4 regions of the Massilia consociata genome follow, and region 1 is predicted to be linked to each of the others. Evidence: predicted binding sites of a transcription regulator. Region 1 holds the regulator's gene; each other region holds the start of a gene.

Region 1 (5,527 bases):
TTCCAGCCGAAAGGCGAGGGCGACCCGCGCCCGGCCATCATCGCCAGCTACCTCGAGATGGTGAAGGACGCCGAGCGCCGCAGCGCCCCGCTGTTCAACCTGAAGCCGCGCGCCCCGGTCGACGTGCGCCGCGTGCCGCCCTTGACCGAGCCGTCGGCCGCCGCCCACTACACGCTGCCGGCGCCGGACGGCACCCGTCCGGGCATCTTCTGGGTGCCGCTGCGCGGCCCGACCTTCGACATGATCCGCATGCGCAGCCTGGCCTACCACGAAGCCGTGCCGGGCCACCACTTCCAGCTGGCGATCCAGCAGGAACTGACCGGCATCCCGAAGTTCCGCAGCCAGCGCATCTTCAGCGGCGGCAGCGCGCACGCCGAAGGCTGGGCGCTGTACACCGAGCGCCTGGCGGTGGAGCAGAACTGGTACGAAGGCGACGTGCCGGGCCTGCTGGGCGCGCTCGGTTCGGAACTGTTCCGCGCCCGCCGCCTGGTGGTCGACACCGGCCTGCACTCGAAGGGCTGGACCCGCCAGCAGGCGATCGACTACGGCATCGGCGCCCAGGAAGTCGAGCGCTACGTCGCCTGGCCGGGCCAGGCCAACGCCTACATGATCGGCATGCTGCGCATCATCGACCTGCGCGAGAAGGCGAAGAAGGAACTGGGCGAGAAGTTCTCGCTCGCGGGCTTCCACGACCTGGTGCTGGGCGCCGGCTCGGTGCCGCTGGACGTGCTGGGCGAGCTGGTGGACGGCTGGATCGCGCGCCAGAAGAAGGCGTAAGGCCTTGAGACGGTCCGGTGGTGCCGGCATGCGTGCCGGCGCCACCGGCCTGCGGTCTGCATGCATCGATCGGTGCGGGAGGCATGACGGGGCAAGCTTCCCGCCGTTTGGCGATAACGTTGGCGCTGAGGCAGGCGGTAATGTCCGCGAAGCAGCCGTTGTCGTGACAGGGTTTTGCTTTTATACTGCCGGGAAGCTGCTCGGTTCCCACGATCGACTTTCACGACGGACTTCGCAGGAGCACACCATGGAAACAAACGAGATCTACCGCGGGCGCCTGATCGACCACATCCAGCTGGTGGTGCGCGACCTGCCTGCTTCACGCAGGTTCTACAGCGCCGTATTCGAGGTGCTGGGCATCCCGCTCGGCGGCTCGGGCGAGGATTATTTCTGGGCCGACGAGCTGTTCATCTCCAGCCGCGACAGCGAGGCGGCGCAAGGCGTGCTCACCGGGCGCCATCACCTGGCCTTCCAGGCGCGCGACCGCAAGATGGTCGATGCCTTCTACTACGCGGCCCTGAAGGCCGGCGGCAGGGACAACGGCCGCCCCGGCGAGCGCGCCTATCACCCCGGCTACTACGGCGCCTTCGTGCTCGACCCGGACGGCAACAACATCGAAGCCGTTCACCACGGCGAGGCGAGGCAGAGCGCGCCCTACGTGCGCGTGACGTTCTAGGCAACCGGAGCAGGCGGCGCGGCGCGGCGGCGAAAGCCGCTATACTCGTCGACCATGCGCATCCAGCTTTTCTCCGACCTGCACCTCGAACGCTACCCGCACTTCGTGCCGCTGATCCAGGACGATACCGACATCGTCGTCCTGGCGGGCGACATCGGCTCCTACCAGTCGGGTTCCCGGCTGGCGTCCCTCGACTTCGGCCTGGAACGCTTCTCGCCGCTGCGCGAGGGCGCACCGCGTGCCCGCGTGCTGTACATCCCCGGCAACCACGAGTTCGACGGCCTCGAGTTCGACGAGGCCTACATGCGCCTGCGCGCCACCTGCGAACGCCTCGGCATCGAATGGCTGGACCGCGAGACGCTGGCCATCGGCCACGTGCGCTTCGTCGGCACTACCCTGTGGAGCGACTTCGACGCCCTGGCCGTGCAGGAGCAGGACCTGACGAAGCAGTTGCAGCGGCGCGAAAAGGCGTTCCGCGCGGCGAATTACTACCTGTCCAAGAACACCACGCTGAAGGACGGCGCGCCGGTGCTGGCCGAAGGCATCCGCACCATGTCGCTCGCGTGCCAGGCCTGGCTGCGCGAGGCCTTGTCCACGCCCTTCGACGGCGTCACGGTGGCGGTGACCCACTTCGCCCCGAGCCTGCAAAGCGCCGACCCGCGCTACGGCCTGACGCCCGGCACCGCAGGCTTCTGCAACGCGATGGACGACCTGTTCCCGCTGGCCGACGTGTGGATGCACGGCCACCTGCACTGCGCCAACGACTACGTGGTGCGGGGTGAGGAGGGAGGCAAGGGCGGCAAGGCGTGGTCCTGCCGCGTGGTGGCCAATCCGCTGGGCTACCTCAGCAAGGGCGAGCAGGAGGCCTTTCGGCCGGGACTCGTCATCGAGCTTTGAGCTGCTGCGCACATGGCGCGATGGACGGAAGGACGGCCATGCCGTTCGACCGTGTCAGGCCGGGCTGCAGACGTCCGTGCCCGCCGCCACGGCCTTCAGTTTCGCCGGGTCGAGCAGCGTGACCTCGCGCTTGTCGACCTGGATCCAGCCCTGCTTCTTGAAGCGCGACAGCAGGCGGCTGATGCTCTCGATGGTGAGCCCGAGGTAGTTGCCGATATCCTCGCGCGACATGCGCAGCTGGAAGCTGGTCGGCGAGTAGCCGCGCGCGGCGTAGCGCGCCGACAGGTTCACCAGGAACACGGCGAAGCGCTGCTCGGCGCGCATGTTGCCTAGTAGAAGCATCACGTTCTGCTCGCGCGTGATTTCCTGGCTCATGATGCGGTGGAAGTGGCGCAGCAGCGCCGGCACCTCGCCGAACAGTTCTTCCAGGCGTGAGAACGGAATCTCGCACACTTCGCTGTCCTCGAGCGCCACCGCGTCGCAGTGGTGGGTGCCGCTGATGGCGTCCATGCCCAGCAATTCGCCCGCCATCTGGAAGCCCGTGATCTGGGCTTCGCCGGCCGCGTTGACCTGGTAGGTCTTGAAGTGGCCGAAGCGCACGGCGTACAGGCTGCCGAACGGCTCGCCCATCTGGTACAGGCGCTCGTCGCGCGCGAGCCGGCGGCGGCGGCCGATGATCTGGTCGAGCCGGTTGATGTCGGCGTCTTCCAGCCCCATGGGCAGGCACAGCTGGTGCATGCTGCACGCGCTGCAGCTGGTCTTGAGGGCCTGGATGCTGACCGGTGGCGTGCCCGGGAGCGACATGGGTTGGTTCATGGCGGAAAAGGTAGTGCGGACGCAGCCATTATAGACAAGCGGCAGGCAGGCGGCGCATAAGCGCCGTGGGGCAGGCGCCCGCCGCTGCCGGCCGGGCGCCCGCCCACGGCGGCGTGCTACAGGTGGTTCCTGTGTTCTGCCTTCATCCGGTAGTACTCGCGCTGGCCCCGGGCACGGACGGTCCGGCAGATCTCCGCCGCCTCCACCGCCGCCTGGTTCACGGAGGCAAAGGCGTCGGGGTCGTCGATCAGGCGTTCGATGGCCTGCTCCGCTTCCGGCGTGCCCGCCAGCGACAGGCCGAAGGTCGCGGACACGGCCAGTTCTGCCCCCAGCGCGTCGATGCCCGGCGCCGTGACGCCTGCCGCAGCGGCTTCGGCCTTGGCCGCCGACGCCTGGGGCGCGGCCAGGGCCTTGGCCGCGTCCATCCCGGCCGCGACGCCGGCAAGGAAGTCCAGGGCGGCCCTGCTGCCGGACTTGTTGACCAGGTCGCCGAGCCGGACCAGTGCGGCATTCTTCGCATTGAACACCGCACGCCCGGACCGCGGGCTGCGCACGAAGTCGATCAGCGGCTGCACCGCGACCTCGCTCCCGATGAAGCAGAGCGTGCTCACGATCTGCGGCAGGAACTCCTCGTGCTGTTCCGGTTCGTCGACCAGCCATGCCAGCAGGCGGCGGGCGTCGTCCTCGGTATAGCGCGACGCGGCCTCGTAGGGCACCCCTTCGATCCAGTGCAGGGAAACGAAGTCGCGCACATCCCGGGGCGGCTGGATCGCTTCGCCGTCGCAGCAGCAGCCGCTTGCGGGCAGCACCTTGCCGGTCGCCGCGGTCGGGCCGCTCAGGAAGCGCTCCGCTTCGGCGTTGTTGACCACGTTGTGGTCCGGACCGATGGCGGGATACATCAGGGCCCGGGGGTCGTCCGTGCGGTGGCCGTTGCCCGCGTTGTGGCCGTACTCGTGGGCCCAGAGGATGCCCTCCTGGCCAGGCGTGAAGCGGACCACGGCCAGGTTGACCGACGGGCTGCCGACCGGTGCGCAGCCGATGATGCTGTCGCCCGGGCCGCCGCACCAGCGGATCGCCTGGACCACCTTGATCCCGGTGCCGGCGGTCATCAAGGTGGTCCATTCGGCCTGGGTCTGGATCGTGCCCGCGACCGTCGGCGGCAGGACCCGCACCGCCCCGTTGCGCACGAACCGCACCGGGGTCGCCACGTCGGCAGGGGAGTCGTCGCTCTGCAGGATGGTGCCCATGTCGGCGAGGATGCGGTCGGCCTCGGCGTCGCTCAGGGGGACACTGCTGTGGCGGTGCACCGTGACCTGGACCGTCCTGGTGGTGACGTCGGCCGGGTTGACCACCAGGTAATCGGCGTAGAGCAAAAGATCCGTACTCCATTCGATGTTCACCCAGATGTCGACGCCCCCGGCGCGCGGGGCCACGTTGTGCACGGTGTAGCGCGCTGCGCCGATGAACTTGCCGGTTTCCGGCCCGCCGGAAAGCCCTTCGGCGACCGATACGAACACGCGCGAGCGCGGGGTGACGTCCCCCCAGTTCAGGCGCAGCACCACCTGGCCGCGCCGGGCGCCCCAGTCATGCCGGTAGGTGAAGCCATTCCCCTGGAGTGCGGGTTGCAGCAAGGCCGCGTCGGCCTGTGCATGGACCTCGGCCCAGGCGGTCGGGAAGGCGGACGATCCGGCGGGCTGCGCGGGTTCGTCCAGGGCCATCACTGTACTGCTGTCGAGACGATCGTTCGGCGACATGGGTTCTCCTTTGTAGAGTGCGGCAGGGGGGAGCAGGGCAAGGGGGAAGGCAGCGAGCACGGGTTCACGACCAGGCAGTCGGCATGGAGCAGGATGTCCTCGCTCCACGCGATGTCCGGTGTGCTCGCGGTCAGCGCGTGAGCCTCAAGAAAATATAGACGAGTCAATTGCGCAGGTATTCGGGATTTGGCACGGTGTTGCCCTGAATCAGTAGCTACGGTCGCAGGACGGAGAAAACCGTGGCCGGCTGGCACCGCGCGGCATGCGCTAGCCGCCGCATTCCCCGCAAAAGCCGGCGCCATCCGCGCCTGGCGTAGCAAATAAACATCTCCCAACCGTGCGCGCCCGCCATGCGTGCTAGATTCCGCACACGCCTTGACGCAGTACGACCAGGCAGCAGCCCAGGCACGCACAACTGAGGAGCCCGCATGTTCGGTTTGTCCGCGTTGGATCTCGCGCGCATCCAGTTCGCGTTCACGATCTCGTTCCACATCATATTTCCTGCGATTACGATCGGCATGGCAAGCTATCTTGCGGTGCTCGAATTGTGCTGGCTGCGCACCAAGCGCCAGGTCTACGTCGACCTGTACCATTTCTGGCTCAAGAT
Region 2 (5,527 bases), on a different contig from region 1:
TCCTCCTCGTGCATGCCGGGCCAGTGTGCCACAGCCTGCGCTTGCGGCCCGCGCTTCAGGCCGCGGTTCATGCCTGCCCCGCCGGCGCCAATCCGGTCTCGCGCAGCTCTTCCAGCGCACCCAGGCAGTAATACTGGAACCAGAGCCCGGCGAACAGGAAGATCATGACGTACAACCACAGCGAGAGCATCGCCAGGAACGGGAACAGCACGATCGACAGCACCGCGCCTCCCATCCACGCGATGCCGGGCAGCGCGCCGGCCAGGCCGGACGCGAAACCGATCGCCAGCAGCGCGCCACGGTGGTGGCGCATCAATGCGCGCCGCTCGTCCGGGCTGGCATGCGCCGCCAGCGCGTCGTAGCTCATCACGCGCGAGGTGACCCAGGCCCACAGGCAGGCCTGCACCAGCCAGGCCACCGGCGGCACCGCATACAGCGGCAGCGTCAGCAGCCACAGCACCGCGAACACCGTCGTGCTGCCGACGTTGATGGCGACGCTGCCGAGGAAGGAGCCGCCCTGCTTCTTCTCCAGCTTCGGGTACTGTGTCCTGCCGACGTGGCCTTCGATCACGGGCATGGCGATCACGCCCATGAACAGCAGCGCCGAGCCGATCATCAGCGGCAGCAGCAGCGCGATGGCCACCAGCGGCACCACCATCACCTTCAGCACGCCCAGGCCGAGCATGGACAGCACATTGCTGCTCGACTGGAAGATCTCGTACTGCGCGAAGGCGCCGTGCAGCCAGTCGAGCAGCGGCTGCAGGCCGGTCCACAGCAGCGCGCCCCACAGCAGCAGCGACAGCGCCAGCGGCGCGCCGGACAGCAGCAGCATGCGGCGCGAGAACTGGGCGCGCAGGGCGCGCCGGTAGGCGGTGCCGACGCCCTTCATGGCGGCACCGGGCGGGTCGGGTCAAAAACACGTGGCATCCATGCTCCTTGTCGGGAATCCTGGTTTGCCATTCTACCCACATCGCAGGCAGCGCCGCAGGGACGCGCGACACGCCCCTCGATGGCGCTTTGACAAACCTTGCACTACAATCGCCGCTCAACCCCGAACAACAAGGAAGACCATGTCCACCATTACCACCGATTCCGGCCTGCAGTACGAAGACACCGTCCCGGGCACCGGCGCCGAGGCGAAAGCCGGCCAGCACGTCACCGTCCACTACACCGGCTGGCTGCGCAACGACGACGGCAGCCAGGGCGCCAAGTTCGATTCGAGCAAGGACCGCAACGACCCGTTCCAGTTCGCACTGGGCGCCGGCCACGTGATCCGCGGCTGGGACGAAGGCGTGCAGGGCATGAAGGTCGGCGGCCAGCGCCGCCTGACCATCCCGGCCAGCCTCGGCTACGGCGCGCGCGGCGCCGGCGGCGTGATCCCGCCGAACGCCACCCTGATCTTCGACGTGGAACTGCTGGCCGTTTAAGCAACGCGTAGGGTGCACGGCTTTGCCGTGCGCGCGTTCAACCAGCGTGTGATCAGACGCGCCGCATCTGCTCGAATACGTTGGACGCGCGATCGGCGAAGCGTGATCTGGCCCACTGGACCAGATCACGCCTACAGCCGAGCATTTCCTCTAAAGTTCGCCCCGTTTGGCGGTGGACGCGCCCCTCCTGCGCTAAGATCTTCTCCTGTCTTACCACATTGCCAACGCAACCAACACAGGAGTATTCATGAGCTTGCAGGAACAGTTCGCCCAGGCCCAGGCCGAATCCAAGAATCTGCCGGAACGCCCGGACAACATGACCTTGCTGAAGATCTACGCGCTGTACAAGCAGGGCTCGAGCGGCGACGTCACCGGCGAGCGCCCGGGCATGACCGACTTCGTCAACCGCGCCAAGTACGATGCCTGGGCCAACCTGAAGGGCACCTCGCAGGAAGACGCCATGCAGCAGTACATCGACCTGATCGAGGAACTGAAGGGCTGATACCCTCCTGGCCGCCGCCCTGCGGCGGCCGGTGCCGGTTCAGGCCGGCACGAACACCTTGCGCATCTTTTCCGCCACCTTGGCTTCGATGGCCGAGGCGAATGCGCCCATGAAGAATCCCAGGCGAATCCGCATCGCGGCACGCTGGTCCTCCAGGGTCAGGGCCCCCTCCACGCCGCTGCGTCCGAAGCGCAACACGTCGCCATCCCACTTGCATTCCAGGCCATATTCGCTGGCAATCCGCTGCGCCACCTGCTGGGCCGCCGTGCGCGCCTGTTCGGGGCTCAGGTTGTGTTCCTGGATGATGCTAATTTCCGACATTCCGGCTGATCCTTCCTTAAATCGTTGCGAGACAATCCGCCATGATGCCAGTTGGAAGCAGACTAGGCCAGTCCAGCGATGCCTTCGGCTCCGATCCAAATCAATTGACTATAGTCAATGCTCGCGCCGCAGGGCGCGCCAACATGAGAGCGCCGCCCGACATTTCGCAAGGAGCCGTCATGGAACCAGGTGCCCTCTTGCCGGACGAACTGGCCACACCCGAGCATGGCCAGCCGCCGGTCCGCTTCATCCCCACGCCCAGCGCCCCCTATCTTCAGCAGCACCGTACCGCCCGGCTTCTCGAGCAGCCGGCCGGCCCGGATGGAAAGCCGGAACCGTCCGGCGCAGGAGTCGACGACGAGGCCCACGTCGAGCCCCCTGCGCTGCCGCACGCCATGGGAGCACGCGTGCTGATGTGGAAGCAGGACCCGTCGGTCGGCGAGATCGGCACCCGCCGCGCCTACCTGCCGGGCGCGGTGCTGGCCGGGCCGCGCGACGCCCGCATCGCGGCGGGCGTGCCGGGCATCGACCCGGTGGAGCCGAACGCCTTCGGCGACTTCGTCACCCAGCCCGACACCCCGCAGTTCGATGCGGTGCACACCTTCACCGTGGTGCGCCAGACCCTGACGATGTACCAGCGTTCGCTGGGCGCGGCCGGCATCGACATGCCGCTGCCCTGGCAGTGGAACACCAGCATGGATACGCGCCCGCTGAGCATCTTTCCCCACGGCCTGCCGAACGTGATGAACGCGTTCTACAGCCGCAACCAGGCCTGCCTGAAGTTCGGCGATTTCATCCCCATCGGACAAAAGATGAACGAAAAGACAGGTGCGATGGCGGATACGAAGACGGATGAAGCAGCGCGCGTGTACACCTGCCGTTCCTTCGACATCGTGGCCCACGAGACCGCGCATGCGGTGCTCGACGGGCTCAAGCCGCAGTGGCTGCTGGCCGACGCCCCGCCCCAGACCGGCGGCCTGCACGAAGCCTTCGGCGACCTGACCGCGATCTTCCTGGCGCTGTCGCAGCTCGACCAGTGCGAGGCCGTGGTCGCCCAGACCAAGGCGCAGCTGCACGACAAGAACTTCCTGGTCGACGTCGCCGAGCAGTTCGGGCTGGCCCTGGGCAATCCTACCGGCCTGCGCAACGCCGACAACGACCTCACGCTCGGCCAGGCCGGCACCCAGGTGCACGCGATCTCGCAGGTGTTCACCGGCGCCGTGTACGACATCCTGGCGGACATGTTCGCCCACGAGCGCAACCCGGCCCTCGACGACGACGCCGCGGTCCTGCATCGAGTGGCCGCCTACCTGCGCGGCCTGCTGCTGCGCGCCCTCATCGCCGCGCCCGACAGGGCCGCGACCTACGTGGACGTGGTCAACCAGATGTTGCGCATCCTGGGCGAGGACGGCAAGCCGGACATCTACGCGGCCTTCGTGCGCAACCAGTTCGCGCGCCGCGACGTGGTCGAGCTGCCGGACGCGACTACCGCGTCGCTGGCCGGCCTGGCCTGCACCCCGCTCGCGGCCAAGGTATGCGACGCGCCGGGCGCGCGCCAGGACCGGCGCACCTGCTGCGGCACCATGAACCTGCCCGAGTACTACAAGGCCGACCGGGTGCTCGACCTGGAAGCGCAGGCGCTGGCGCGCTGGTGCGCCGCCAACGGCCGCCTCGGCGAATGCGTGATGCCGGCGGTGGCGGTGGTGCCGGTGGCGGCTGTCCCGGTGGCCGCGGTGGGCGGCTTTGCGGAAGAGTCATGAAGATCAGCGCCCGCGCCTGTGGCGGTTTCGCCGGCCTGGCCGAAGCCTACGACCTCGATACCGCCGCCCGTGCCGACGGCGGCGAGATCGAAGACCTGCTGGGCCGGCTCGATTTCTTTTCGAGCGCTCCCGCCTGCGCGGTCGGCGCCGACATGCCGCGCTGGGAAATCACGGTGGAGGACGGCCGGCGCTGCCACACCGTGTTCGTGCGCGAGGACGGCAGCGGGGGCGACTGGCAGGCCCTGCTGGACCGGCTGCGCAGCAGTGCCTGAAGGGCAATCCCGGTGCGTCGGCGGCGCCCCGGGATTGTTGCATCGGCAAGTGCACTCCACATTTGCTTATATATATTGTGTATAAGCCCAATTTGAAGGAAAACCCGAATTGCCCTAAAATACAGTGCTTTGCCATGTCCGGCCGGCCCACTCGTCGGGCACCTCGAAAGGTGCACGGTGCCCCGGCGACGCGACACTCCACCAACTAATAGGACTGTTATGACCCACGTTGTCACCGAATCGTGCATCCGTTGTCGCTACACCGACTGCGTCGATGTATGCCCGGTAGATTGTTTCCGGGAAGGCCCGAATTTCCTCGCCATCGATCCCGACGAGTGCATCGACTGCGCCGTCTGCGTGGCCGAGTGCCCGGTGAATGCGATCTACGCGGAAGAAGACGTGCCGTCGGACCAGCAGCAATTCATCAAGCTGAACGCGGAACTCGCGCGCTTCTGGCCGTCGATCACCAAGACCAAGCCGGCATTGCCAGACGCCGAAGAGTGGAAAGACGTCAAGGACAAGCTGGACCAGCTGGCCCGCTGATCCACGCGGGCGCCGCGCATGCGCGGCCGGGCCCATCCGGGCCCATCGCCTGCGCACGTTCGTCAACCATGGCACACTAGCGGCCATCGTCCCACTCATTCCCATATCCACAGAAAGTTAAGCATGACTATCAGTGCCTCCCACGAAGCGGGCAGCATCGCTCCCAACAGCTCGTTCGCCGGCGCGATCGAAGCCGATGCCGTGATCATCGGCGCCGGTCCGGTCGGCCTGTTCCAGGTCTTCGAACTCGGCCTCCTCGAGATCAAGGCCCACGTCATCGACTCGCTGCCGGCCGTCGGCGGCCAGTGCGTCGAACTGTATCCGGACAAGCCGATCTACGACATCCCGGCCGTGCCGGTCTGCACCGGCCAGGAGCTGACCGACAACCTGCTCAAGCAGATCGAGCCGTTCGAGCCGACCTTCCACCTCGGCCAGGAAGTCACGACCGTGCAGCGCCGCGAAGACAGCCGCTTCAACGTCGAGACCTCGACCGGGACCCGCTTCATCACCAAGACCATCTTCATCGCTGCCGGCGTCGGCTCGTTCCAGGCGCGCACGATCAAGGTCGAGGGCATCGAGAAGTTCGAGAACAGCCAGCTGTTCTACCGCGTCAAGGATCCGGCGCTGTTCGAAGGCAAGAACCTGGTCATCTGCGGCGGCGGCGACTCCGCGCTGGACTGGGCCCTGAACTTCGTCGGCAAG
Region 3 (5,527 bases), on a different contig from region 1:
CAACAAATTCAACCGGCAGGAAGGTTTCCACCTCACAAGTCCCGTTGGTTTTCTGGTAAACCTATCCAATCTGATAGGTACTTCGTGGTCTGAAGACGCTTAGCGTATGAATGTGTGTCGCATTATCGCGACGCGTACCCTTTCGCAAGCGAGACTTTGGACCATGTCTTCACGCCGCCCCCCTTCCAGACTGGCTGCGCTGCCGATGACCCTCCTGACTGGCGCGCTGCTGTCGGTAACAGTCGGCACCGCCTTGTACCTGGTCACCGCCGAGGCCATCGAGAGCGATGCCCAGGAGCGTTTCCGCGGCATGGCACGCGCCGCGCAGTACGCGATCGACGCCCGCATCAAGAGTTATACCAACGTGTTGCGCGGCACGGCCGGGCTGTTTCACGCGAATCCGGAAGCCAGCGCCGACGATTTCCGCCACTACGTCGAGCAGCTCGACACGCCCCGCAACTTCCCAGGCATCGAGGCCATGAATTATGCGCGCACCGTCGGCCCGGCCGAACTGTCGGCGGTGGAAGCCGACGTGCGCCGCCGCCTGCGTCAATATGGCATGCCCGAGCCAACCAGGGAGCTGCGTCCCGTACCAGGCCGCGACAGCTACACGATCATCGTCTACATGGAACCGGCCATCCCGGAATCGCTCGACAAGCTCGGCCTGGATCTGGAAGCGCGCAGCTACGCCCGACGCACGGCGGCAGAGGCGCGCGACAACAATACCATTGCCGCCTCGGGCATTCGCGTCAACATACCCTCTGGTCCGAAGCAGAACATCCTCGCAATGCGCTTGCCGGTGTACCGCAGCAATATGCCGCTCGGCACCGTCGCCCAGCGCCGCGCCGCCTACATCGGCTCCGTCGGTATCGGTTTCGGTGTCAACAAAATGGTCAACGGCATACTCGAGGGATTCCTGGTCAAGGGCGCGCGCCTGGTCCTCACCGACCTCAGCGATGTGCCGCCGGAGCCGGGCGAACACCGGCCCAGCGCGGTCCTCTACGACAGCCATGCAGCGGCGAAAGTCCGACCATCAATGCGCGACGACGCCGGCATGCTGAGGGCCAGCCTGCCGATCGAATTCAACCAGCGCCAGTGGCGCGCCGATTTCAGCATCGCCAAGTCGGCACTGTACACCCGCTTCGACCTCTTCTATCCCTGGCTGGCCGCGCTTGCCGGCACGCTCAGCACCGCCCTGCTCTACGCGCTGTTCCAGACCATGGCCACTTCGCGCCGTTCGGCCCTGCGCATGGCCGAGGACATGACGCGCGAGCTGCGCGCCAGCCAGGCCAAGCTGCAGGCCACCAACGAAAAGCTGCGCCTGCTGGCTGCGCATGCGGAACAGATCAAGGAAGGGGAGCGCAAGCGCATTGCGCGCGAGATCCACGACGAGCTCGCGCAGAACCTGCTGGCGCTGAAGATCGAGGCGGAGTTCCTCGCCAACCGTACGCGCGAGCGCCATGGCCACCTGCACGAGCGCGCCAGCGCGACGGTACGCCAGATCAATGTGACGATCCGCAGCGTGCGCCAGATCATCAATGACTTGCGCCCTAACGTGCTCGACCTCGGGCTGAACGCGGCGGTGGACTGGCAGGTGACCGACTTCGCGCGCCGCACCGGCATCGAATGCGAGCTGGTCGAGGACGAAGCCGAACACTACCTCGACGACCACTGCGCCACCGCCCTGTTCCGCATCCTGCAGGAATCGCTCAACAACGTGGCCCGGCACGCGCGCGCAAGCAAGGTACGGATCGACCTGCACCAGCATGCCGACATGCTGACGATGACGATCCGCGACAACGGCGTCGGCATGCAGCCGGGCAGCCGCAACCGAAACGGTTCCTTTGGCCTGGTGGGCATCGAGGAGCGCGTCAACATCCTCGGCGGCAGCTTCTCGATCAGCAGCGGCCCCGATACCGGCACCACGATCGTCGTCACGATTCCGGTAGGCGAAGGCGGGACAGGACCACGTCCCCTGCCCGCCCAGGACAACGATTTCACGCTGTCCGCGCTGGCTTGACGCACGCGCGAACCGTCAACGATTCGTATCAATTGTTGTAGCGTTTCCGCACAGCAGTTCCTTACTTGACAGAGCTCAACATTAACACTGACCTCGCGCAGGACAATTGTTATCACTGCCACCGGTCAAGACGCTCTTCTTGGCTTCCGATTAACGCGAACCACATACTCAGGAGGAAGTTTCTGGAGTACCGCAGCACCAAAAACTAGGGAATAAGAAATGCCTACATAAATCGTCCAAAACAAAAGGTGATCATCATGTCGACCAATGAATTCGCAGCGTTCCAAGCACTTGACCTTGCCCCGATTAAAATGAAACTGATGCATGTGGAATCCGGCGAAGGCTGGTCCGCATTGCGCGCAGACGCAGTGGAAACCGAATACCGCCGTTTCCTGTTCCTGATGAAGAAATACCCCAACGCAGAGGCTTCGCCGACTGTCGACGTGGACACCTTCTGGCATTACCACATCCTCGACACGATGAAGTACGCACGCGACTGCGCCGCCGTATTCGGCTACTTCCTGCACCACTATCCTTACGTCGGCATCGGCGCCAGTGCGAACGACAGCGATCACGTCGCCGCCGGCGAACGCATGCGCGAAATCTATGAAGCGGAATTCGGCGCCGCAGCTGTCCCCTACGCCGCCTGGAACACGTCTGACAGCAAGCGCCTCGACATCAGCGCATGGTACAAACTGCCTGGAGAGCGACGCGAAGCCGCCAACACAGCATACGCGTACTGCACCGCACCGGGAACGCCACGCCAGGCCAGTAACGCCGCATATGCCTACTGCACTGCCCCGGGAACGCCACGCCAGGCTGCCAACGCTGCCGCGTACGCCTACTGCACCGCGCCGGGAATGCCACGCGAAGCTGCCAATGCCGCATACGCCTACTGCACCTCGCCGGGAGTGCCGCGCCAAGCTGTCAACTCCGCGTATGCTTACTGCACCTCGCCGGGAATGCCACGCGAAGCTGCCAACGCCGCCGCGTATGCATATTGCACGTCGCCGGGTGTACCCGCCCAGGCCGCCGACGCCGCGTATGCTTACTGTACCGCGCCGGGAGCGCCGCATGACGCCGCCAACGCCGCAGCGTACGCATTCTGCTCCTCGCCGGGAAAGCAGCCGCAGTCCGATGCCGCGGAACCTTGCGCCGCACCGGGCAAGGAACTGGCGCACGCAGCCTGACTCCCCCGTCGAAGGCCGGTATGGCGACAGGCCGTACCGGCCTTTTTCATTCACGCCGCGAGCGGCTCCACCACCTCGTCCGGCCTGACCATCAGTTCGCGCAGTTCGCGAATGCTGAATTCGCTCACCTCATGCATGCGCAACAAGAGCGTTGCTCCGATCGGCAGCGTGTTATGGCGGATCTTGCTGATCACGGACGGCGCCACTTCGAGCACGCGCGAGAGCGCGGCATCGTTCTTCAGGCGCAGCCTGGCGATCAGGGCGTCAAGGACGCGGTTGGGGTCGTACTCCGCTCCCGGCGGCAGTCATCTGATGGGCATCTTGGCTTCTTTCAGGAATATTAATTATTTGTCACTTTTCGTGATCTATCGTGGAAAATTTGCACACGCTGCCGAAACGGCATCGTTTATGTGGCTTTTTTCGCCAGGGGCGAAATGATACACAGTGCGCTTGCTTGTTGCGCAAGACGGGGACGTTTTTGAAGAGCCGAGGGTGCGGCGATGTGCATCCTTCCGGTGGAGCCGGGACACGGACGCATGGGGGGAAGCCACCCGGCGGCGCGGGTGGCCGATGTGAAGTCGATCGACTCGTCGGGCTAAATTTTCTGGCTGAATCGTGCCGGATTCGCAGCCTTATTTCTTCTTGCCTGCCCCGGCCTTGGCCAGGCCGCTGGCCTGGTACAGGGTGCGGGCATCGGCATGCGCGCGCTCCAGGGTGCGCATGCCGGGCTTGTCGTCGTGCGGCACGAAGTATTCCTTGTCCTGCGCATCGACGACGATCTTGATCGCGGCGGCATCCGGGACGCCGTATTTTTCGACGATCAGCGTGGTGACTTCGTCGAGGTATTCTTCATAGGTCATGCTGGCTTCTCCTCCTGGGGCCGTGATTGTACGCCGGCCAGCGCCGTCGCGACATCGGGAAAGCGCAGCCGCGCCCGCAATTCGCGCTTCAGGCGGGTGTTGTCCAGGCGGCGCGACTCCGACATGAAGGACAGCAGCGTCGGCGTGACCACCGCTTCCAGCTCGGTGCGCGGCAGGCGCGGCGGGCGGGCCAGCGCGAAGGCGTCGGCCACGGCATCGAAATAGTCGCCCATCTTCATGCGCGTGTCGTCCACCGCGTGGACCACGCGTCCCGGCAGTCCGCGCAGCAGCGACAGCAACACGATGCGCGCCAGGTCGTCGGCGTGGATGTGGTTGGTGTACACGTCATCCTCCGGCCGCAACGCCGGCGTGCCCTGCTCCAGCCGCTTGAGCGGCAGGCGGTCGCCGGCATAGATGCCGGGCACGCGCAGGATCGACAGCCGGGTGCCGTTGGCCAGCGCCCACGCGCGCAGCACGCGCTCGGCATCGACACGTCGCCGCGCACGCGCATTGCGCGGCGCGACCGGCCGCGATTCACGCACCAGCGCGCCGCCGCAGTCGCCGTACACGCCGCTCGTGCTCACGTAGGCGAGCCGCGCCACCCTGCCGAGGGCGGCCACGAGGTGACGCGTACGGCGGTCCAGGACGCCCTCGGGCTGCGGCGGGGCCAGGTGCAGCACCCAGTCGGCCAGTCCGTGCAGGCGGCGCAGGCTGGCGGGATCGTCGAGGTCCGCCACCACCGGCACGGCGCCGGCCGCGCGCAGCGCGCGGCAGCGCTCGCGCTGGCTGGTGAGCGCAAAGACGCGGAAACGCGCGGCGACCAGCGGCAGCAGGCGCATGCCGACGTCGCCGCAGCCGACGATGAGCAGGCGCGGTCGGTGGAAGGCGGCAGGCTGGATCATGGGTGCAAAAGAATAACGGGAGCGATGGGAGCGCGCTACTCTAGCACAGCGCCGGCCTGGCCCAGCCGGCCGGCGTTTCACGGCCGGGAGGCCGGCGGTGTAGAATACGCCCGAAAAACATTTGCCGATTCAACGGTTTGCCGCGCGCAGGCCCCAATCCAACATACCGCATGAGCTTCCAGATCACCGTCCAGCCAAGCGGCCACCAGTTTACCTGCGAGGCCGATGAAACCGTCCTTTCCGCCGCCATCCGTGCCGGCATCGGCCTGCCCTACGGCTGCAAGAACGGCGCCTGCGGCTCGTGCAAGGGCAAGGTCCTGGACGGCGAGCTGACCCACAAGCCGCACCAGCAGCGCGCCCTGACCGACATCGAGAAGACCCAGGGCATGTCGCTGTTCTGCTGCGCGGTGCCGCAACAGGATCTCGTGATCGAGGCGCGCGAGGTGGGCGGCAGTTCGGAATACCCGGTGCGCAAGATGCCGACCCGGATCGCGGGCATCCGCAAGGCCGCGCCGGACGTCGCCATCGTCACGCTGCAGCTGCCCGCCAACGAGG
Region 4 (5,527 bases), on a different contig from region 1:
CGCAACATGAACCGCAGCCAGCGTTATGAGGTGTTGGTGCGCTACAGCACCAGCGGCGCGACCCAGACCCTACAGTACGAGAACGATCCGGGCTTCCGCATGGGAGACCGGGTGCGCGTGAGCAATGGGGTGCTGACGCGGGACCAGTGAGATGTTCGTAGGGTGGCGGGTCTCCCGCCCACCTACGCCACAGCCGTATATATAAGAAATAAGAAAGGCCGGCCCCTTGCGGGAGCCGGCCTTGTTGTTTTTACGATAGGTCTTTACATGCTCAGGCCGTTGCCAGCACCTGGTCGTCGCCCGGCTGCCCCAGCTCCGCCTTCTGCTTGGCGCTGCCCTTGGTGCGGGAACGCGAGGGCGGCAGGCGGCGCAGGGTCTTGAGCGCTTCGGCGTCCTTGATGCCGATGGTGCGCTGGTCGACGGTGATCAGGCCGATCTCGTTGAAGGCCGACAGGGTGCGGCTGACCGTTTCCAGCGTGAGGCCGAGGTAGCTGCCGATCTCGTGGCGGGTCATGCGCAGGTTGAACAGCTTGCTCGAATAACCCATCGCGGCGAAGCGGTCGGCCAGCGAGACCAGGAAGCGGGCCACGCGTGCTTCGGCAGAGAGGGCGCCGAGCATGCCGATCATGGTCTGCTCGCGCACCAGCTCGCGGCTCATGACGCCGTACATCATGTTTTCGAGTTCGGCATGGACGCGGCCGAGGGCGGTGAGCTTCTTGAACGGCAGCAGGATCAGGTCGCAATCCGACAGCGCCACGGCTTCCGAGGCGTAGTGGCGGGTGTGGATGCCGTCCACGCCCAGCATGTCGCCCTTCATCGGGAAGCTCAGCACCTGCTCGTTACCGAACTCGTCGATGAGCACGGTTTTCAGGAAGCCGGAGTTGACGATGTACAGGGTGTCGAAGGCCTGGCCGATGGTGTGGACACGCTGGCCGGTCTTGAATTGCACATGCTGAAACAGCAATTCTTCCGAGGTAACCGACACGCTGGCCGGAATACGGAGCAGGTCACAGACTTCCTTGAGGTTGGACCAGAGGCGTCCCTGGCGCTGGCGGCCAGCTTCCATGGGCGAATGCATGGTCGGCTGGGTGACGTTGCGTTGTTCTGATGGTGGCTGGGACTGCATGCTCATCTCCAGTTGAAAAATCCTAGTGTTTCAATCGGCGACCTCGGGGCGGAGCGGCAACCGGCGCTGCGGGAGGTTGATCCTGCCAGGCTGGCTCACGCTGGGACTTGGATCGCAAGCAAGTCGAAACGTTGAATTCAGTATGCCAACACGAGTCCGGCACGAATATCAGCAGGTGCTGAATATGTAGGTAGGAGTGCTGATAGGCTTGTAGGAATCGTCCGACCCTGGGCTGCGGCGCCAGAGGGAAGGCGAGGTATCGGGAGGCTGGGAGAAGGGGGCGGGCAGGGCAGGGCGCCCCGCCGCAAGGAGAAAACCGCGTGGCACAAAAACCGCGGTGGTCTGTCTAAAACCTTTTGTTTCCTACGCTTTGTCCTACATTCTGCGCGCCAGCGCTGCCGTCGCTTACGCTTTCATCGGCGACAGGAGGCGGTGCGCCACGGCGTACTGGACCATTTCGGACAAGGAGGTCATGCCCATCTTCTGCATGATACGCGTCTTGTGGGTACTGACCGTCTTGACCGAGAGATGCAGGCTGTTGGCGATCTCGGTGATGGATTTTCCACCGACGAGTAGCGAAAACACCTCGAACTCCCGGTCCGACAACTGCTTGTGGAGCAATTGCTCGTTGGGCGCCATGATGTTCAGCGCCAGCTGCTCGGCCACTTCGGTACTGATATAGGGGCGGCCCGACGCCACCTTGCGGATCGCGCCCACCAGCTGGGTGCCGGCGCTTTCCTTCGTCAGGTAGCCCTGGGCGCCGGCGCGGATCGCGCGCACGGCATATTGTTCCTCTTCGTGCATGGTGAGGATCAGGATGGCGAGCTTGGGCGCTTCGCTGCGTACCTGCCGGATCAGGTCGACGCCGCTGCGGCCGGGCATCGACAGGTCGAGCAGAAGCAGGTCGAAGCCGCCCTGGCGCACCTGGGCCAGTACTTCGAAACCGTTGGTGGCTTCGCCGGCGATTTCGATGTCCGGCGCCCCGTCGAGAATGCGCTTGAGGCCTTCGCGCATGATCGTGTGATCATCGGCAATGACAATGCGAATCATAACTATCCTTCAGGGTGCGAGCGGCGGTAACCAGAGCAGGCTAACACATAATCACAGGGAAATTGTCGTACTTTTTTCACAACGCCACGCCGTCGCGGCCGGTTCCGCGCCGCCAATGCACGGTGGGTTGGCAGCCCTGGCCTTCACGTGCTTGCCGGTTCCTTGATCAGGCGGTGCACCAGCACCGGCTTGGTCGTGTGCGACAACACCTTGTTGGTCACGCTGCCCAGCAGCAACTGGCCCCAGCCGCTGCGGCCATGCGAGCCCATGAAGATCAGGTCGCAGCCTTCCTGCTCGGCGACGTCGACGATCTTCAGGGCCGCGGTGTCGGAAAACGCCGTCATGCACGCATGCTTCAGGTTCGCGTCGGCACACGAGCGCATGATCTTGCCCATGTATTCCTCTCCCAGGCGGCGCATCTGGGCGATGTATTCCTCTTCGCTCGGATAGGAGGGCGGAATGATTTCCACATAGACGGGGTACTGGTAATCAGGCGCGACGAACAGGGCAAGCACTTCGGCGCCCATCTGTTGCGCGAATTTGACGCCGGCGCAGGCCGTATGCTGCGACACGGCCGAGCCGTCGGTGGTGATCAGGATTTTGCGATACATGGTTGACTCCTCCAATGGCCACGCCATTCTGGATTGTCCAGGGCGTGGCGGCGATTGCAAGAACGCAAACTGTTGAGCTCGATCAAACTTTCGACCGGGGTTCCACTGTGCAGGCTCAGCAAGACCACTGCCCGTCGCGATTACGAAAAACAACACCTCCCTTGTGTAAACGATCAGGAACCGTGCGTTTTGATTGTCGCGGAATTAAGTTTCCTTGTCCATTTTGTTGCGTCCTGATCGCCGACATTTACCTGAGGCAACAGCACTGCTACACTCCCATGCAGACTTTTGCCATCCGTTCCATGCCGCGCCGCGCGGCCGGATGGTCGCAGTACCGACCAAATTGCACGCTCATCGCGAACTTATACATCATGGAGAAGCAGGGATTATGACCGACGCCGCTGACGATTTCGACGCATTATTCGAGGAAGTGGCGGCGCAGCGCGCCAACGCGCCCGCTCCGGCGCCGGCCGAATCGGCTCCGGCCTCGGCACCGGCCGCTACGCAAGCCGCCGACGAGGACGACCTCGAGTCGCTGTTCGACCAGGTGGCCGCATCCAGCGCGCCAGCCGTTGCCGCTTCCGCTGCCGCCGTGCCCGCACTGGCCGCCGCCCCGGCGCTGCCGGCCGCCACCATTGACAGCGAGCATGGCATGTACGAGCGCCTCGGCGGCATCGTCCGCCTGCTGCACGATTCGCTGCGCGAGCTGGGCTACGACAAGGCGCTGACCGAAGCCTCGTCGGCCATCGTCGACGCCCAGGACCGCCTGGAATACGTGGCCACGCTGACCGAGCAGGCCGCCAACAAGGTGCTCAACACCCTGGATGACGGCATGCCGGCCCAGGACCTGCTGTCGAAGCAGGCCAAGGACATGGAGAACCGCTGGGCCGACCTGTTCTCGGGCAAGCTGAGCCTGGACGAGTTCAAGGCCCTGGCCGGCGATTCGCGCCAGTTTGCCGCCGCCGTGAACGAAGCGACCGAAGCCGAAAAGGCGCGCCTGCTCGAGATCATGATGGCCCAGGACTTCCAGGACATCACCGGCCAGCTGATCAAGAAGGTGGTGAAGATCACCCAGACGGTCGAGCAGGAGCTGGCGCAGCTGCTGCGCGACCACGCGCCGGCCGACCTGAAGGAAAAGCTGGCCAAGAAGGAGACCCCGCCGGCGCCTGTGCCGCTGATGCAGGGTCCGTCGGTGCCGGACACGGCGCTGAACCAGGATAGCGTTGACGATCTTCTCGCCGATCTGGGGTTCTAATGGACGATATGCTCAAGGACTTCGTCGTCGAGGCGATGGACCTTGCAGTGAATGTTGAAGAACATTTGCTGCGCCTCGAACGCGATCCGGACAACAAGGAAACGCTCAATGCGGTGTTCCGCTCCTTCCACACGATCAAGGGCGGCGCCGGCTTCATGGGCCTGCCCGCGCTGGTCGCGGCCTGCCACCTGACCGAAAACCTGTTCGACGCGCTGCGCACAGGCGTCGCGCCGGTGACCCCGCTCGCGATCGAAGCGGCACTGGAGGCGTCCGGCTTCGTGGCCGACCAGCTCAACGACCTGAACAACGGCACCCCGCCGGAAGGCCTGGCGTCGATGCCGGCCGACCTCGAGCGCATCCTGATGGACGCGATCGAAGGCAAGGGCGCGTCGAGCGCCCCGGCTGCTGCGCCAGCTCTTGCGCCGGCGCCTGCTGCCGTTGCTGCCGTGCCGGCCGTGGCTGTTCCGGCTGCACCTGCCGTGGGCGAGGATGGCCTCGACTGGGTCGGGATGTACAACGCCGTGGTGCCTGCGGGCGCCGCGATTGCCGCGCCGGCCGATCCGTCGGCTGCAGTCGTGCCGGCCGCCGCCCCTGTGCAGGCCGCTGCCCCGGCGCAGGCCGACTCCGCGCCGGCTGCCAAGGCATCCGGCTGGGACGGTGTCGACCGCCGCCAGAACGACAAGGTGGCCGATGCGCGCGCAGCAAGCGCCCCGGCCAAGGACGAAAGCATCCGTATCGATGCGGTCAAGCTGGACGCGCTGCTGGAAGTGGCGGGCGAATCGGTGCAGGCCGCCAACCAGGCCGCCGTGCTGCTCGAGCGCCTGCAGCAGTTCAAGTTCGAAGGCCCGGCCGCCGCCCTGTTGGCAACGCTCACCGAGACGCTGGAGCGCGCCTCGCGCTACTCGGCCGAACTGCAGCGCGCCACGCTGGCGACCCGCATGCAGCCGGTCGGCCGCCTGTTCCAGAAGTTCCCGCGCCTTGTGCGCGAACTGGCCAAGGACCTCGGCAAGGACGTCGAGCTGACCATCGAAGGCGCCGAGACCGAAGTCGATCGCGTCGTGGTGGACAGCCTGTACGACCCACTGGTGCACATGCTGCGCAACGCGCTCGACCACGGCGTCGAGTCGCCGGAGGAGCGGGTTGCCGCCGGCAAGCCGGCCAAGGCCTTCATCCTGCTCAAGGCATGGCAGGAAGCGAACAGCGTCATGATCGTGCTACAGGACGACGGCAAGGGCATGGATCCGGTCAAGCTGCGCCGCAAGGCCATCGACAAGGGCCTGATCGGCGAGAACAGCGCGCAGAGCGACGACGAGGCCTACCAGCTGGTGTTCCTGCCGGGCTTCTCGACCAAGGAAGTGGCGTCCTCGGTCTCGGGCCGCGGCGTGGGCATGGACGTGGTCAAGACGGCGGTGGAGAAGAACCGCGGCGCGATCCGCATCGAATCGCAGCTGGGCGCGGGCACGCGCTTCGCGATCCGCCTGCCGA

What was found. Region 1 encodes FNR, which switches genes on or off when oxygen is low (the NO sensors DNR and NnrR bind a similar motif). Its sites were predicted from a motif close to TTGATNNNNATCAA; they were not measured.
Positions count from the first base shown of each region.
Region 2: ACFFJK_RS04445 (gluzincin family metallopeptidase) is a predicted target of FNR. The motif match lies at 2,355-2,368, and genes of this name have one in related genera.
Region 3: ACFFJK_RS02195 (glycine-rich domain-containing protein) is a predicted target of FNR. The motif match lies at 2,086-2,099, and genes of this name have one in related genera.
Region 4: ACFFJK_RS13770 (universal stress protein) is a predicted target of FNR. The motif match lies at 2,860-2,873, and genes of this name have one in related genera.

Region 1 is NZ_JBHLWP010000001.1:209,570-215,096, forward strand. Features, by position in the region: gene ACFFJK_RS00930 (DUF885 domain-containing protein) at 1-777, shown strand, start outside; gene ACFFJK_RS00935 (VOC family protein) at 1,025-1,453, shown strand; gene ACFFJK_RS00940 (metallophosphoesterase) at 1,508-2,350, shown strand; gene fnr (fumarate/nitrate reduction transcriptional regulator Fnr) at 2,405-3,166, opposite strand; gene ACFFJK_RS00950 (zinc metalloprotease) at 3,283-4,920, opposite strand; gene ACFFJK_RS00955 (cytochrome ubiquinol oxidase subunit I) at 5,349-5,527, shown strand, end outside.
Region 2 is NZ_JBHLWP010000006.1:71,853-77,379, forward strand. Features, by position in the region: gene ACFFJK_RS04425 (EI24 domain-containing protein) at 68-889, opposite strand; gene ACFFJK_RS04430 (FKBP-type peptidyl-prolyl cis-trans isomerase) at 1,071-1,427, shown strand; gene ACFFJK_RS04435 (acyl-CoA-binding protein) at 1,675-1,929, shown strand; gene ACFFJK_RS04440 (polyhydroxyalkanoic acid system family protein) at 1,969-2,250, opposite strand; gene ACFFJK_RS04445 (gluzincin family metallopeptidase) at 2,430-4,010, shown strand; gene ACFFJK_RS04450 (protealysin inhibitor emfourin) at 4,007-4,282, shown strand; gene fdxA (ferredoxin FdxA) at 4,502-4,825, shown strand; gene ACFFJK_RS04460 (NAD(P)/FAD-dependent oxidoreductase) at 4,949-5,527, shown strand, end outside.
Region 3 is NZ_JBHLWP010000003.1:132,569-138,095, reverse strand. Features, by position in the region: gene ACFFJK_RS02200 (sensor histidine kinase) at 206-2,020, shown strand; gene ACFFJK_RS02195 (glycine-rich domain-containing protein) at 2,278-3,210, shown strand; gene ACFFJK_RS02190 (hypothetical protein) at 3,261-3,404, opposite strand; gene ACFFJK_RS02185 (hypothetical protein) at 3,843-4,070, opposite strand; gene ACFFJK_RS02180 (NAD(P)H-binding protein) at 4,067-4,972, opposite strand; gene ACFFJK_RS02175 (CDP-6-deoxy-delta-3,4-glucoseen reductase) at 5,143-5,527, shown strand, end outside.
Region 4 is NZ_JBHLWP010000013.1:84,552-90,078, reverse strand. Features, by position in the region: gene ACFFJK_RS13785 (glycine zipper 2TM domain-containing protein) at 1-150, shown strand, start outside; gene ACFFJK_RS13780 (Crp/Fnr family transcriptional regulator) at 272-1,066, opposite strand; gene ACFFJK_RS13775 (response regulator) at 1,532-2,176, opposite strand; gene ACFFJK_RS13770 (universal stress protein) at 2,320-2,787, opposite strand; gene ACFFJK_RS13765 (protein phosphatase CheZ) at 3,176-4,042, shown strand; gene ACFFJK_RS13760 (chemotaxis protein CheA) at 4,042-5,527, shown strand, end outside.